DNA from 3 places in the Ruegeria sp. F5 genome. Region 3 is predicted to be linked to each of the others. Evidence: riboswitches for the same ligand, from Rfam matches in the RefSeq annotation. Region 3 holds a riboswitch; each other region holds the start of a gene.
The links. A riboswitch is a leader RNA that binds a small molecule or an ion and turns the genes downstream of it on or off. The one in region 3 is predicted to bind cobalamin.
Positions count from the first base shown of each region.

Region 1: linked by a shared signal. The riboswitch ahead of ACR0K1_RS01025 (DUF1636 family protein) and the one ahead of ACR0K1_RS04530 (CbtB domain-containing protein) in region 3 are both predicted to bind cobalamin.
Region 2: linked by a shared signal. The riboswitch ahead of ACR0K1_RS22170 (hypothetical protein) and the one ahead of ACR0K1_RS04530 (CbtB domain-containing protein) in region 3 are both predicted to bind cobalamin.

Region 1 is NZ_JBQFOU010000001.1:235,024-239,719, reverse strand. Features, by position in the region: gene ACR0K1_RS01035 (carbohydrate kinase family protein) at 21-947, shown strand; gene ACR0K1_RS01030 (D-lyxose/D-mannose family sugar isomerase) at 968-1,633, shown strand; cobalamin riboswitch at 1,684-1,887, shown strand; gene ACR0K1_RS01025 (DUF1636 family protein) at 1,987-2,343, shown strand; gene ACR0K1_RS01020 (ABC transporter ATP-binding protein) at 2,340-3,131, shown strand; gene ACR0K1_RS01015 (ABC transporter substrate-binding protein) at 3,131-4,078, shown strand; gene ACR0K1_RS01010 (FecCD family ABC transporter permease) at 4,080-4,696, shown strand, end outside.
Region 2 is NZ_JBQFOU010000022.1:11,838-16,533, reverse strand. Features, by position in the region: gene rsgA (ribosome small subunit-dependent GTPase A) at 1-1,019, shown strand, start outside; gene ACR0K1_RS22175 (alpha/beta hydrolase family protein) at 1,052-1,945, opposite strand; cobalamin riboswitch at 2,069-2,288, shown strand; gene ACR0K1_RS22170 (hypothetical protein) at 2,378-2,785, shown strand; gene ACR0K1_RS22165 (protein-tyrosine phosphatase family protein) at 2,787-3,290, opposite strand; gene ACR0K1_RS22160 (DNA polymerase III subunit gamma/tau) at 3,461-4,696, shown strand, end outside.
Region 3 is NZ_JBQFOU010000002.1:430,026-434,721, reverse strand. Features, by position in the region: gene ACR0K1_RS04550 (DUF302 domain-containing protein) at 1-357, opposite strand, end outside; gene ACR0K1_RS04545 (DUF1636 family protein) at 522-848, shown strand; gene ACR0K1_RS04540 (hypothetical protein) at 845-1,339, opposite strand; gene ACR0K1_RS04535 (CbtA family protein) at 1,405-2,103, opposite strand; gene ACR0K1_RS04530 (CbtB domain-containing protein) at 2,108-2,278, opposite strand; cobalamin riboswitch at 2,315-2,523, opposite strand; gene cobF (precorrin-6A synthase (deacetylating)) at 2,567-3,310, opposite strand; gene cobA (uroporphyrinogen-III C-methyltransferase) at 3,303-4,031, opposite strand; gene ACR0K1_RS04515 (cobyrinic acid a,c-diamide synthase CobB) at 4,028-4,696, opposite strand, start outside.

The DNA of each region.
Region 1 (4,696 bases), on a different contig from region 3:
TTTTGCGGAAGGAATTCGGGATGATCCTGTGCTGCGGTGAAGCCCTGATCGACATGATCGCCGAGCCCACAACCTCGGGCGCAAGCGGGTTTGTGCCGCATTCGGGCGGGGCGGTCTTCAATACGGCAATTGCCCTTGGCCGGCTGGGCGCACCGGCGGCCATGCTGACGGGTCTGTCCTCGGACATGTTCGGCGATCAACTGGCGCAGGCGCTGAAAGACAGCCATGTGGACACCGCGCATGTCATTCGGTCCGAACGCCCCAGTACTCTGGCCTTCGTAAAATTGAAGGACGGGCACGCCTCGTACACCTTCGTCGATGAAAACACCGCTGGCCGGATGCTGCGCGCCGAGGATATGCCGGATCAGTTAACCGCCGTATCGGCCCTGTATTTCGGTGGTATCAGCCTGGCTTGCGAGCCCTGCGCCGACGCCTATGCCGACCTTCTGAACCGCCATGGAGCAAACCGCGCGGTCATGCTGGACCCTAATATTCGCCCGGGGTTCATTCAGGACCAGACCCGGTATCGCACGCGGCTGAACCGGATGATCGCGCAGGCGGATATCGTCAAGGTCTCGGACGAGGATCTGGACTGGATCGTCCCCGGCCCGGAAACCCTGGCCGAGAAAGTGCCGCTTTTGCTGCAGGCAGGGCCTTCGGTGGTCATTGTGACCAGAGGTGGCGAAGGGGCCACAGGGTATCTGTCGGACGGAACCGAGGTCTCCGTACCGGTTCAGCGGGTCGAGGTTGTCGATACGGTCGGTGCTGGCGACACGTTCAATGCCGGGGTTCTGGCCGAACTGCATCGCGCCGGACATCTGACCAAAGACGGTATTCGCGCGCTCAATGCCGACAGTCTTCGCGCCGCCCTGTCGTCCGGTGCCGCCGTAGCAGCCGTCACCGTATCCCGCGCCGGGGCAAACCCGCCCTGGGCGCACGAGCTTTAACCCCTTAAAAGGGCAAAACCATGAAACGATCCGACATCAACCGCATCAAATCCGAGGCGCAGGCGTTCATTTACTCTTTCGGTGCCGTGCTGCCCCCTTTTGCCGACTGGTCCCCTGACCAGATGCGCAGCGAAAAGGCGGCGGGCATACGGGACCGCAATCTGGGCTGGGACATAACCGATTACGGTCAGGGCCGATTTGATGAACTGGGCCTGTTTCTGTTCACCCTGCGCAACGGCGACGCCAATGACCTCAGCCTCGGGCGCGGGATGTTATACGCGGAAAAGCTGCTGATCTCGCGCGACAAGCAATTGTCCCCGATGCATCGCCATATCATAAAGGCCGAAGACATCATCAACCGGGGCGGTGGCGATCTGGTGATGGAGATTTACGCCTCGGATGAAGATGGGGGGATCGACCGGGAAAATCCTGTCATCGTGCCCAGCGATGGCTGCCCCGTCACGATCAAACCCGGTGAGCTTTTGCGGCTTGCCCCGGGGCAAAGCGTCACGCTGATGCCGGGCATCTGGCACGCGTTCTGGGCGGAACGCGGTGACTGTCTGATCGGCGAGGTTTCGACCGTCAATGACGACCGCACCGACAACGTGTTTGAAGACCCGATCCCGCGCTTTGCGACAATCGAAGAAGATGCCGAGCCCGATTTCCTTCTGGTCGCAGATTACTGACAGGCGCCGGCCCCGGCTGGATCGAGACTCTTGACAATTATTCTATCCCCGGACTAGCTGCACGGGATGGTTCCCGACGGCGCGCCCGAGGGACGAAAATGGGAATATGGTGCGGCCTGTGCAGGCCAAAGCCGTGACTGCCCCCGCAACTGTAGGCGGAGAGCGACGTCAAATCACCACTGGCCAAAAGGCCGGGAAGGTTGACCAAGCGACGACCCGCAAGTCAGGAGACCTGCCATCATATGTTCAACCAACCCGGGGCGGGGTGTCCTGGAAGGAGGCTTTGATGGCACGCTTGCGTGTTCAAGATACCGGCACCACGTGTCCGCCATTGGCATTTTTCGGAGCGAAGAATGCCGCACGACACTGATCACTACGTTCTGATCTGCGAGACCTGTCAGGGGCCTGTGTCGGCGGACGCAGCAAAAGACGCTCTGGACCGACAGCTTCCCGACGGTTTCAAAACCCGCCTGATCGCCTGCATGGCCGGGTGCGAACGGCCCATGACCGTTGGCCTGCAGGCCGCAGGCAAGGCCCAGTATCTGTTCGGCGACATTCAGACCGACAAGGACTTGACGGCGCTGGCCGACTTTGCCCGCCAATATCGTGATAGCGCAGATGGCTGGACCAGCGCATCCGAACGCCCCCCTGCCCTGCTCACTAAAACTCTGTCGCGCATGCCCCGTCTGCCGTCGGAGGACGGTTCATGAGTTTTCTGGTGGCCGAGGGTTTGGGGTACTACGCCCTGAACGGGGATATGCTGCTGCAGGACACCTCGTTCAGCCTGGAAGAAGGCTCGATCCTGGCCATCGCCGGACCGAATGGCGCGGGCAAGACCACGCTGCTGAAACTGTTATGCGGGGCCGAACGTATGGCCCTTGGCGATGTCCGCATTCAGGGTCAAAGCCTGCGGAACCTCTCTGCCAGACAGCGGGCGCGGACGATTGCCGTGGTGGGGCAACAGGAATTTCCCGATGGTCGGCTGCAATTGCGGGAATATGTGGCGCTGGGTCAGATCCCGATCAAAGCGGACAGATCAGCCACTGACCACGCAACCGACCTGAACCGCGTTCTGGATGTCACCGGCCTGTTCCATCTGGCGGAAAAACCGCTGGGCAGATTGTCAGGCGGGGAAAGGCAGCGCGCCCATATCGCAAGGGCGCTGGCGCAAAACCCGGTTTTGCTGTTTCTGGACGAACCGACCAACCATCTGGACCCTGACGCCAAGGGACACATGCTGTCGCTGGTGGCCGAACTGGGCGTGACGGTCGTCATGATCGTCCACGATCTGGTCATGATCCCGGAATTTGCGACCCATGTCGCGCTGATGAAAGCCACGTGCCTGACTGGGTTTGGACCGGTGAGCGAGGTGCTGACACCGGGCCGCGTCCGCGAAACCTTTGGCGTGGATTACCTGTGCTTTCAGCACGAAGGCCGCGTGATCCCCGCGCTCGATATCCGAAAACGCAAACTGTCACCTCAAAAGGATTTAGGATGATGCAGAAACTCTGGCCCGTGGTGCTGATCACCGGTCTGGCAAGCGGCGCGGCGGCGCAGGAAGTTACGGTTGATAACTGTGGCGAACCGCTGGTGTTTGACACCCAGCCTGAGCGGTTGGTCGTGCATGACATGAACATGACCGACATGGCGTTTGCGCTTGGCCTGCAGGACAAGATCGTTGGCCTGACCGGCATCACAGGCTGGTACAAGACCAGCCCCGATTTCGACGCGCAGCGCGGCGATATCCCCGAGCTCGCGCCAAAATACCCGACGATCGAGAACCTCGTCGCGGTAGAACCCGACCTGTTCTTCGCGGGCTGGTATTACGGCATGAAACCGGGCGGAGATGTCACGCCCGACACACTGGCCCCCTTCGGCATCAAGACCATGATCCTGACCGAAAGCTGCGTGCATCTGGACAAGGACCGCCCCGAAGCCAGCATGGACCTGCTGTTTGACGATGTTCTGCGTCTGGGCAAGGTGATGCATGTCGAAGACCGGGCCGAGGCGCTGGTGTCCGGCTGGAAAGAACAGCTTGCCGCGATCAAGACCAAAACCGCAGACGTGACCAAGCCGCGTGTCTTCCTGCTGGACGGGCCTGCTGATGCGCCCTTTACCGCCGGAAAATTCGCCATTCCCGACGCGATGATCACGGCTGCTGGCGGTGTGAACGTGACCCATGATCTGGACACAAGCTGGGGCCGCACCTCGTGGGAGGCTGTTGCCGCCGCAAACCCGGAATTCCTGGTCTTGCTGGACTATCAGACCGGCAACGGGGCGGAAGACACGTTCAAATTCCTGCAGGAACATCCGGTGATGTCGCAGACCGATGCGGTCAGGAACAAACGCTGGATCGGGTTGCGCTACGAAGAGCTGACCCCTGGACCGGCCAACATCGACGCCATCGAGAAGATGACAAGGGCCATGCATCCGGTGAGCAACTGATATGGCCCAAACGGGCCGGTTGATACTGCTGGGGGCGGTCGTTCTGATCGCCCTTTTGCTGTTGTCCGTGGTCTACGGAACAACACCGATCCCGGTGCAGGACGTCATCACGGCGATTGGCCTCGGCACCGGTCTGACCGAAGGTGAAATGTCGCCCATGCACCGGATCGTGTTTGATCTGCGCCTGCCCCGGGCCCTGTTTGCCGCCGTCATCGGGGCCGGGCTTGGCGTTGTTGGCGTGGTTCTGCAAACCACCACGCGCAACGATCTGGCGGACCCGTTTCTGTTTGGCCTGTCCTCGGGCGCCGCGGCGGGCGCGGTTCTGGTGATCACTGTCACCGGTGACGTTCTGGGCATCTGGACCTTACCGCTGGCCGCGTTCTGCGGCGGCCTGATTGCATCCGGCATTGTTCTGGCGCTGGTCCACAGCCTGCGCACCAGCGCGCCGGAGAAGCTGATCCTGGCCGGACTGGCCGTGTCATTCCTGTTCTCGGCCATCACCAACTATCTGATCTTCGCCGGAGACAGCCGCGCCGCGCATTCGGTGATCTTCTGGATGCTGGGCGGGCTGGGTCTGGCCCGGTGGGAAACCTTCCCGCTGGTCCTGATCGGGCTGGG
Region 2 (4,696 bases), on a different contig from region 3:
CCCTTACGGACCTTGGATGGTCCTCTTACTTTGCCGCGCAGCACGCGGCCAATCCATCGTGCAATCCCTATCGCATCACCGCCGTGCACCGCGACCGGCTGATCGGAGTGAACGCGGATGGCGAAACGCCCCTGCTCTCCCCGGACCGGCCCACCGGCGAATTTGCCGTTGGTGACTGGGTGCTTAGCGACGACCACAACCGCGTCCGGCACCTGCTGGACCGGCGCAGCACCCTGCAACGCCGCGCCGCAGGCACTGGGGCCGAGGCGCAGCTGATCGCCGCCAATGTCGATGTGCTGTTCATCGTCAGTTCCTGCAATGCCGATTTCAATCCGCCCCGGCTGGAGCGGTATCTGGCACTGGCCCATCAATCCGGCTGTTACCCGGTTGTGGTTCTGACCAAGGCAGACACCTGTGCAGATCCTTCCGACTATGCCGCCCGGGCGCAGGCGCTGGCACCGTTCCTGACGGTTCTTGCGGTGAACGCGTTGAAGGCTGACGATATCCAGCAGGTGCTGTCGTGGTGCCCTTCGGGGCAGACAGCCGCGCTGGTCGGGTCGTCCGGCGTGGGCAAAACGACGCTGGCGAACGGGATGACCGGGCGGCAGGACGGAACCGCCGGCATTCGTGAAGATGACGCACGCGGGCGGCACACCACGACGTCGCGCGCGCTACACCGGATGCAAAACGGCGGCTGGCTGATCGACACGCCGGGCATGCGCGCCCTGCGGCTGCTGGACGCGCAGGATGGTGTGGACGAGGTGTTCTCGGACATCCTCGAACTCGCCAACATGTGCCGGTTTTCGGACTGCCAGCACGAGGCTGAACCCGGTTGCGCCGTGCAGGCGGCCATCGGGGACGGTACGCTGGATGCCGACCGGCTGGAGCGGTGGCGGAAGCTGCGGCGCGAGGATCAGAGGAATTCTGAAACCGTGGCGCAGTCCCGGGCGCGCGACAAGGCGTTCGGCAAGATGGTGCGGTCCGTGATGCAGGACAAGAAGTCCCGCAAGGGTCTGTGACGGCAGGGGCACCGGATCACCGGTGCCCTTTCTCAGCCAATCAGACGCGGCCAGACGGCAGCGTTGCGGCGCGCAAAAACGCCGATATGGCCGATATCGCTTACGCCGAAGTCTTTTGGCGACAGCAGGAGCCGTTTTGCCCCGGACCCGTACAGATCGGCCAGCCGCCAGACGGCTTCGGGCGGGACCATCTGATCGTCTTCAAAGGTGAACAGGTCCACAGGCACGCCTGACCCGGACCATTTGGCCTCTGGCAGGCTCGTGCCAATGTCGGGCACGTAGTTGAGCGGCGCCGTGCACCATCTGCGCCACTGCCAATAGACAGGCGCAGGCAAATCCGAGCCAAACCCCAGCGCCTTGCCCGGCAGGTAACCCATCGCGTGAACCGTCAGCGGCGCGTGGCCGTACCAGAACAGCCCTGCCAGCGCCCGATACGGCCAGGGATGATCCGACAGCGTGACCAGCCCCGAACACACGCAGATCATGCGATCGATCCGGTCGATATCGGGCTGCACCGGTCCCAGCATCGCCCCGACCGAATGGCCGATGGTCCAGTGCTGCGCGTCAGGGAAGCGGCGGCGCATCTCGGCGCGGGCGGCGGGCATGTCGATCAGGGCCCAATCCGCCATCGTGGCCTTTGAGTGCTTCAACGGCCCCGACGCGGACGACCCGAAATCGCGATAATCATAGGTCAGGCAGGCCATGCCCCGGTCCGATGCCAGCCAATGGGCAAAATGCCGGTAGTACTCGCGCGGAACGCCGGTGGCGCTGTTCAGCACAACTACAGTTTCGGGATCGGAAACCGGGCGGTACAGCCGCGCCGACAGCATCGCCGGGCCGGACGGAAACTGGAAGTCTTCTGTCAAAACCGTTTGCTGCGCGTCCAACATGGCACCCTCGGAATCAATCTGAACTATTCGGTTCATTTCTTGATCAGGCGCTGAACGGCACGGCCAAGTCAACAGCGAAGCCACATGACCAAACGTCCACTTCGGGCCGAGGGCGCAAAATGCTGATCAAGATCAGCTTGACTCGGGGCCCGGCCAACCGCTAGCGATTGTGTGATGGTTTCCGGCCCCCACAAGGGGTCGGGATGAAAAGGGAACTCGGTGCGGTTCTGCCCGGCGATGCCGGAACGAACCAAGGCCGCGACTGCCCCCGCAACTGTAAGCGGTGAGCACTGCCGGAACACCACTGGCCGAAAGGCTGGGAAGGTCGGCAACGCTTTGACCCGCAAGTCAGGAGACCTGCCATCAGAACTGAAACCGAAACTCGGGCGGGGTGTCCGGGCAGGTCCTGACAGCTTCGCGCAGTCCTACCTGATCCACATCCCCCGTCCGCCGCGCGGAGGGCGCAGGATGATCTGGAAGACAAAGACGCATGAATTCACCGCAACCGTGTGCCAGCGGACCGGCAAAACCTGCCCGGCGCTGGCCCGGATGGCGCGTGCGCTGACACAGGCGGTGGCAGAAGCCGGACCCGCCACCACGGCTGAGTTCGAAATCGAAGGCAGCAGCGAGCTGAGGTTTTGCCCCGGCGGCTGCACCGCCCGGTTCCGCGCTCGTCCGGATCAGATCCGGGTGTTTTGCGGCAAGGGCGCCGAGGATGATCTGGACAGGCTGGACCGCTACGCCGACATGATTTTTGGCACAGGCTTCAGCCCATTGCCCGCGGGTGTAGTCGCCAGCCCACCCTGCGCAATGCTTGACGCAACAGCGATCACCCCGCCCGAAAGGCGGGCTGAACCGCATCGGGTTTCAGCCTGAGTCAAGCGTCACTCACCACCTGTGCCGTCCCGACGGCCCAGGCCATCTGCCCCTCGGTCTCGACCGCGCAGGGCCGGATGGCCCGCAACCGCGCCAGCGCCTTTTGCGGGGGCTCTCCGCATTCGACCATCAGCCGCAGGACAACCATGCCCGACCGGCCGCAGCCGCCCCGGCAATGGACCAGCACCCGCCCGCCGCCGGACAGCGCATGCCGCACCGTCGCGCTGACCGAGGGCCACGCGTCAAGCACCGCCTGCGGTGGTGCGCCGAAATCCTCGACCGGCAGATGCACCCAACGGCTGGCGCGGCCCTGAATATCGCTGCCGAAATCCTGCGCGCCGTGCTGCAACATCTCGACCGCGGTGGTCATCGAAATCACCAGCCCCGGCTTCCAGTCCGAAATCAGTTCCAGATCACCGGAATAGTCCCCGCTGCAGCCCGGAATCGGCGTCAGGGCCAGCGTACCGCCCCCAACTTGCAGCGCGTAGATCGCCATCTGAGACATAAACCAAGTCCCCTCATGAAATAATCGCCAAAAATACAGTCTCTGGAATAGGCCGAACCAGTTTACGCAAGGACCCGCGTTTTCCAAAACAAAAATCCTGACGACGCGCTGTGGACGCGGGCGGCGGCGACCTCTACGCTGCGGCAGAACTCGAATCCGCGAAAGCAGACATGACCGACACGCCCAGCCCCGCCTATCAGGTTCTCGCCCGCAAATACCGCCCGGAAACTTTCGCCGATCTTGTGGGACAGGACGCGATGGTGCGCACGCTGAAAAACGCGTTCGAGGCGGACCGCATCGCGCAAGCCTTTGTCATGACAGGCATTCGCGGCACCGGCAAGACCACCACGGCGCGCATCATCGCCAAAGGGATGAACTGCATCGGGCCGGATGGTCAGGGCGGCCCCACGACTGAACCTTGCGGCCAGTGCGAACATTGCGTGGCGATCATGGAAGGCCGCCATGTCGACGTGATGGAGATGGACGCCGCCAGCCGCACCGGCGTCAACGATATTCGCGAGATCATCGACAGCGTCCGCTACCGCGCAGCCTCGGCCCGCTACAAGATTTACATCATCGATGAGGTTCACATGCTCTCGACCAGCGCCTTCAACGCGCTGCTCAAAACGCTCGAGGAACCGCCCGAACATGTGAAGTTCATCTTCGCCACCACCGAGATCCGCAAGGTCCCGGTCACGGTGCTGTCGCGCTGCCAGCGTTTTGATCTGCGCCGGATCGAACCGGAAGACATGATCGACCTGCTGCGCAAGATCGCCGATGCCGAAGGGGCCCAGATCGCCGAGGATGCGCTGGCGCTGATCACCCGCGCCGCCGAAGGGTCGGCCCGCGATGCGACCTCGCTGCTGGATCAGGCCATATCCCATGGCGCGGGCGAGACCAGCGCCGATCAGGTGCGCGCCATGCTGGGTCTGGCGGATCGGGGCCGGGTGTTGGACCTGATCGACATGATCCTGCGCGGCGACGCCGCCGGTGCGCTCACCGAGCTGAGCGCCCAATACGCCGAAGGCGCCGACCCGCTGGCCGTGCTGCGCGATCTGGCCGAGATCACCCATTGGGTCTCGGTGGTGAAAATCACCCCCGACGCCGCCGAAGACCCGACGGTCTCGCCCGACGAACGTGCCCGTGGTCAGCAGATGGCCGAGGCCCTGCCCATGCGCGTCCTGACCCGCATGTGGCAGATGCTGCTGAAGGCGCTGGATGAGGTCGCAGCCGCCCCCAACGCCATGATGGCCGCCGAAATGGCGGTGATCCGCCTGACCCATGTGGCCGACCTGCCCAGCCCGGAAGAGCTGATCAAACGCCTGCAGGACGCCCCGCCGCCCCCGCCCGGTGGCCCCGGCGGCGGCGTTCCCCTGCCCGGCAATGGCGCACCGCCGGTTCAGGCC
Region 3 (4,696 bases):
CGGCGTTTTGTAGGACAGCGTGGCCGTGCCGTCCGCGTTTTCAGTCACATAGAACCGGATCGGCGCTTCGATCATCGCGGCGGTCGAGGTTTCCAGAACGCGCACGGCGTAATCGTTGTTGAATGCCCCGATAACCAGATTGCCCGGAATGGCGATGCCCCGCGCGGCGGCGGCCTTGGTCGGCCCGGCCTGAGTGACCACGATCAGCCCGTTCCCTTTGACGGCTGCTTTGGTGTCATCGACCAGTTGCGCATAGCTTTTGCCCGAGGGATAGACGGCCCAGCCGGCGGGCGGCTCGGCAATCTCGGCGCTGGCGGGCAGGGCCAGAATACATAACATCGACCAGAGCGCTTTCATCGGGCAACCTCCTCGGCTAAGGGTGCGTGATTGATGCCAGAAAGCGGCGGGATGCGCACTCACATTCTTGTGTCCGGCGCGGCGCGATGAGCTTGCGCTGCGGTCGGGAAACCCGCAGAACTGGCGCACGGAAAGGCAGGGGCGATTTGGCACGGGCGCGTATTTTGATCTGCAGCAGTTGCGTTGGCACCCGCGACCGCGACGGGGAACGGCAGGCCGTGCAAGAGGCACTGAAGCAGGCCGGTTTGGACACGCAGGTGGACGTGGCCGAGCACGAATGTTTCAGCGGGTGCGATCAGCCAACCGTGCTGGCCCTTCAGGGGCAGGGCTTGGCCTCATACGTTTTTTCCGGGATCGATGTTGTGGCGGATGCCGAGGACATTGCCGCGACCTGCCAGACCTACCTGAACAGCCCGGCAGGGTGGATCGAAGACGCCCGGCCCTGCGGGCGACTTCGGTTGTGTCTGCGGGCGCGGGTTCCGGCTTGCTAGTCTACCTGAACCGTCGTCGAGGCGCGGACCGGAACGTTGTCGACCATCAACTGGCTGTGGCTGTTGGCGTTCAGGGACACTTCGATTTCAACCTCGCCCTTGGGCAGATCGGCGATGTGCATCCAGTTGCCATAGAGCCGCGCCAGTTTCACCCCGTTCGCATAGACATGGGCATGCCCTTCGCCGGGCTGGTCGGTGGCCGAGGCGTTTTCCGGCGCAAACCGAAAGTTCTGCGGCATGACATGCAGGTTCCAACCGGCCATCGGGTCTTTGACAATGGCAATTTCAACGGCCGGGGCGTCCGGCCCTGCGGGCAGGTTGATCGTTGCGGAATGGTCATGCGCAGCGGCTTCGGCATTGTGGCTGCCGTGATGGGCCGGGTCGGCGTGATCGTGGCCGTCGAAGGTAACACCATTGGCCGCCGCAAGCACGAACCCCGCGCCGCCGCCAAAGACCAGACCAATCGCAAACAAAGCAAGGGGGCGAGACATTTGTTTTCCTTGGGAAACAGAAAGTCCCGCCGGGGTTGCGCCCGGCGGGTTATCGGGTTGGCCGATCACGCGTTGGCTTCGGCGTGGCTGGCTTCTTTCTGCCAGAAATACCCGGAGAAAGACCCCACCAACACCCAGGCAACCAGACCGATGCCAAAGGCCCGCGCCGCGAAAAGGGCACCGATCTCGGTCGGCACGGGGCCGGTAAAGACATCAGGCTCGGGCGCGCCGATCAGGTGCGGGGCCATCAGCAGGACGGCTGCGATGACATAGCTGACAAGGTTGCCGCCAAACGCGATCAGCCACATGGCGACACCTGCGGAGGCCACGGTCGCAAACCACCAGAGCTGACGTGCGCCGACATCCGCCGCCGCAACGCCCGGCACCTCGGGGGCGAGTGTGAAGCCCGGCGCGAAGTGGAACGCGACGAAACCCGCAAGGCCCCACAGCACGCCGGTGCGGCCATCGACCTTGTGCCCCTGACCTTCGGCGACCGACATCAGCGCGACCAGAATCAGCGCGTAGCCGGTATAGGTCAGCATCGTGAATATGACGCTTAGCGCGTCGCGGGTCAGGTCCGAGAACATGCCGGGCAGTTCGGGATGTGCCGAAACGGCCTCGGCTCCGAAATGGATCAACTCCCCGGATTCATAAAGCTCGGCATGCAACAGCACGGGTTGCACGAAAATAAGCTGCAGCAAGGCGGCAATCAGCCCCGCTGCAGCACCAGCGAACAACGCGCTGGTCAGAATGCGACTGAACATCGGCTTAGTGGCAGGGGAAACCGGTCGCGTGGCGCACATCGTGGGCGGCGTCATGCAGGCCGGATGCCTGAACATGGCCGGTCAGGGTGATCACCCCAAAACCCAGAGCCACGGCGAACAGTACCGGCAGGAGACCTGTCTTGGCGGCAGAAGCCGTTTGCGTTTGTGTTGTCATTTCTTGTCCTCCAAAGCCGCCGCACCCGACGGCTGGTGTTTCATTTGTCGCCTGGCAGGTCTCCTGGCTTGCGGGTCGGTGCCTCTGTTCGCCTTCCCCCCGAGTGATCGGGAGTGGCTGGTTGAACAGGGGCTCACCGCTTACAGTCGCGGGGGCGGCTTTGGCTTGGGCTTCTGACGAAACCGCACCAAATTCCCTCTTAGCATCCGGAAGTCTCCGGCGGGACCAGACGCATTCATTTAGCCGCGATGTCTGGGGCGGCGCAATCGCCATTTGCGACCTTTTGCGTCAGATCCCGCGCTTTTTCAGCAAATAGATATCCATGATCCAGCCATGATCGGCGCGGGCCCGGGCGCGGGTGTCGAGTATCCGCTGTGCGACCTCGGCCAGCGGGCCGCGGATCAGGATTTCCTCTTTCATGCCAACATAGGCACCCCACCAGATATCGTAATCTGCCATCTCGAGGCTTTGGAACGAGCATTCGCCATCCAGCATCACGGCCACTTTCGATCCTGCCTCGGGCCAGCCCTCATCCCGGATGCGCCGCCCGGTGGTGACAACATAGGGCGCACCAATATCGTTGATCGGGATCGCATGAGCGGCAGTCAGCGCCTGCAAAGCGGTGATGCCGGGGATTACCTTTGTCGAAGGGTGCGGGTCCAGCCGCGACGCGATTCGCAAAGAACTGTCATAGAGCGACGGATCGCCCCAGATCAGCAGCGCGACGCTGCGCGCCTCGGGATGCTCCGCGATCGCCTCTTGCCAGCGCAGGGCGATGGCGTCGTGCCACTCATCCACGCCGCGCAGGTAGCCATCCTCGGAACGGCGTTTGGGAATGTCGAAATAGGCGATGTTGGGGGGCGTCTCGGACACCTGCGCGATGATTTCCTCACGCAGTCCGGCCAGATCGGCCTTATTCTCACCTTTGCGCGGGATCAGGATCAGGTCCGCCGCACGGATCGCCTTCGCGCCCTGAAATGTCACGTGATCAGGATTGCCCGTGCCGATGCCGATCAGGGTCAGGTCATACATCGTCGAACTCTGCCAGCGGGCCGTACAGGATCAGGGCCGGGGCGGTTCCGATCTCGGACTGCAACTGGTCTGACAGCGCGCCGATGGTGGAGCGCTGCAGGGATTGCTCGGGCGTCGAAACCGACTCGGCCATCAGCGCGGGCGTGTCCAACGGCAGACCGTGGGCATGCAGCGCCTCGACCAGCAAAGGGAAGGTGCGTTTGCCCATGAACACAACCGTCGTCGCGCCGGGGTCGGCGAGGGCGGGCAGGTTCAGGTCCTTTGGCAGCTTGCCGCTGACATCGTGGCCGGTGACGAACTGCACCCGCCGCGCGGTCAGGCGGCGGGTCAGCGGAATGCCTGCCGCGGCAGCCGCCGCAACGGCTGAGGGGATGCCCGGAATGATCTCATATTCGATCCCGGCGGCGCGCAGGGCCACCAGCTCTTCCTCAAGCCGTCCGAACAACCCGCCATCGCCCGATTTCAGCCGCACGACACGCTGCCCGGTCTGGGCGTATTCCACCAGCAACCGGCTGACATGATCCTGCTTGGGTGAGGGGCGACCGGCCCGTTTGCCGACGCCGACCAGATCGGCATCGTCGCGCGCATGGGTCAGGATCGGGCCGCTGCTCAGATCGTCAAACAGCACCGCATCGGCCTTTTGCATCCGATCGACGGCCTTCAGCGTCAATAGCTCGGGGTCGCCGGGACCGGAACCGATGAACGACACGAACCCGCTCATGCCGAGGCCTCGGCGATCAGGTGAAAGAACGTGCCAGTCACATTGCCACGGACCGAGCCGGTTTGCGGCCCTTCGGTCCCCTCGGCGTCAAACACCCGCGCCAATGGGGCATCCGGCTGGTCGATGATCGAGGAATAATGGAACTCATGCCCCCGCAACGCGGTGCCTGCCGCAAGGCCCGGCATCGGGGCCAGCAATTCTGCCCGCCGATAGCCGAGGTTGAACTTGCGCTTTTCATAAGATGTCACAAGGCCCAGAAGCCCGGCCATCGCGTGCCGGGTGCCGTCCTTGTCGATTAGCCCTTCGCCCAAGGCCATATAGCCACCGCATTCGCCGTGTACGGGTTTGGTTTCGGCGTGTTTGCGCAGCCCGGTCAGAAAGGTCTCGGCTGCGGCCAATTTTCCGGCATGCAGTTCCGGGTAGCCACCGGGCAACCAGACCAGATCGGCGTCCGTGGCCGGAGCCTCGTCCGCCAAGGGCGAAAACGGCAGAATGTCCGCCCCGGCTGCGCGCCAGCCTTCCAGCAAATGCGGATAGGTAAATGAAAACGCCTCATCCCGAGCCAAGGCGATCCGCTGGGCCGGAGGCCGCGGCAGCGCGGCTGACGATGGCCCAACAGGGCCTGAGGAGGCCGCCCGCTTGATCGCCTCAAGGTCCACATGTTC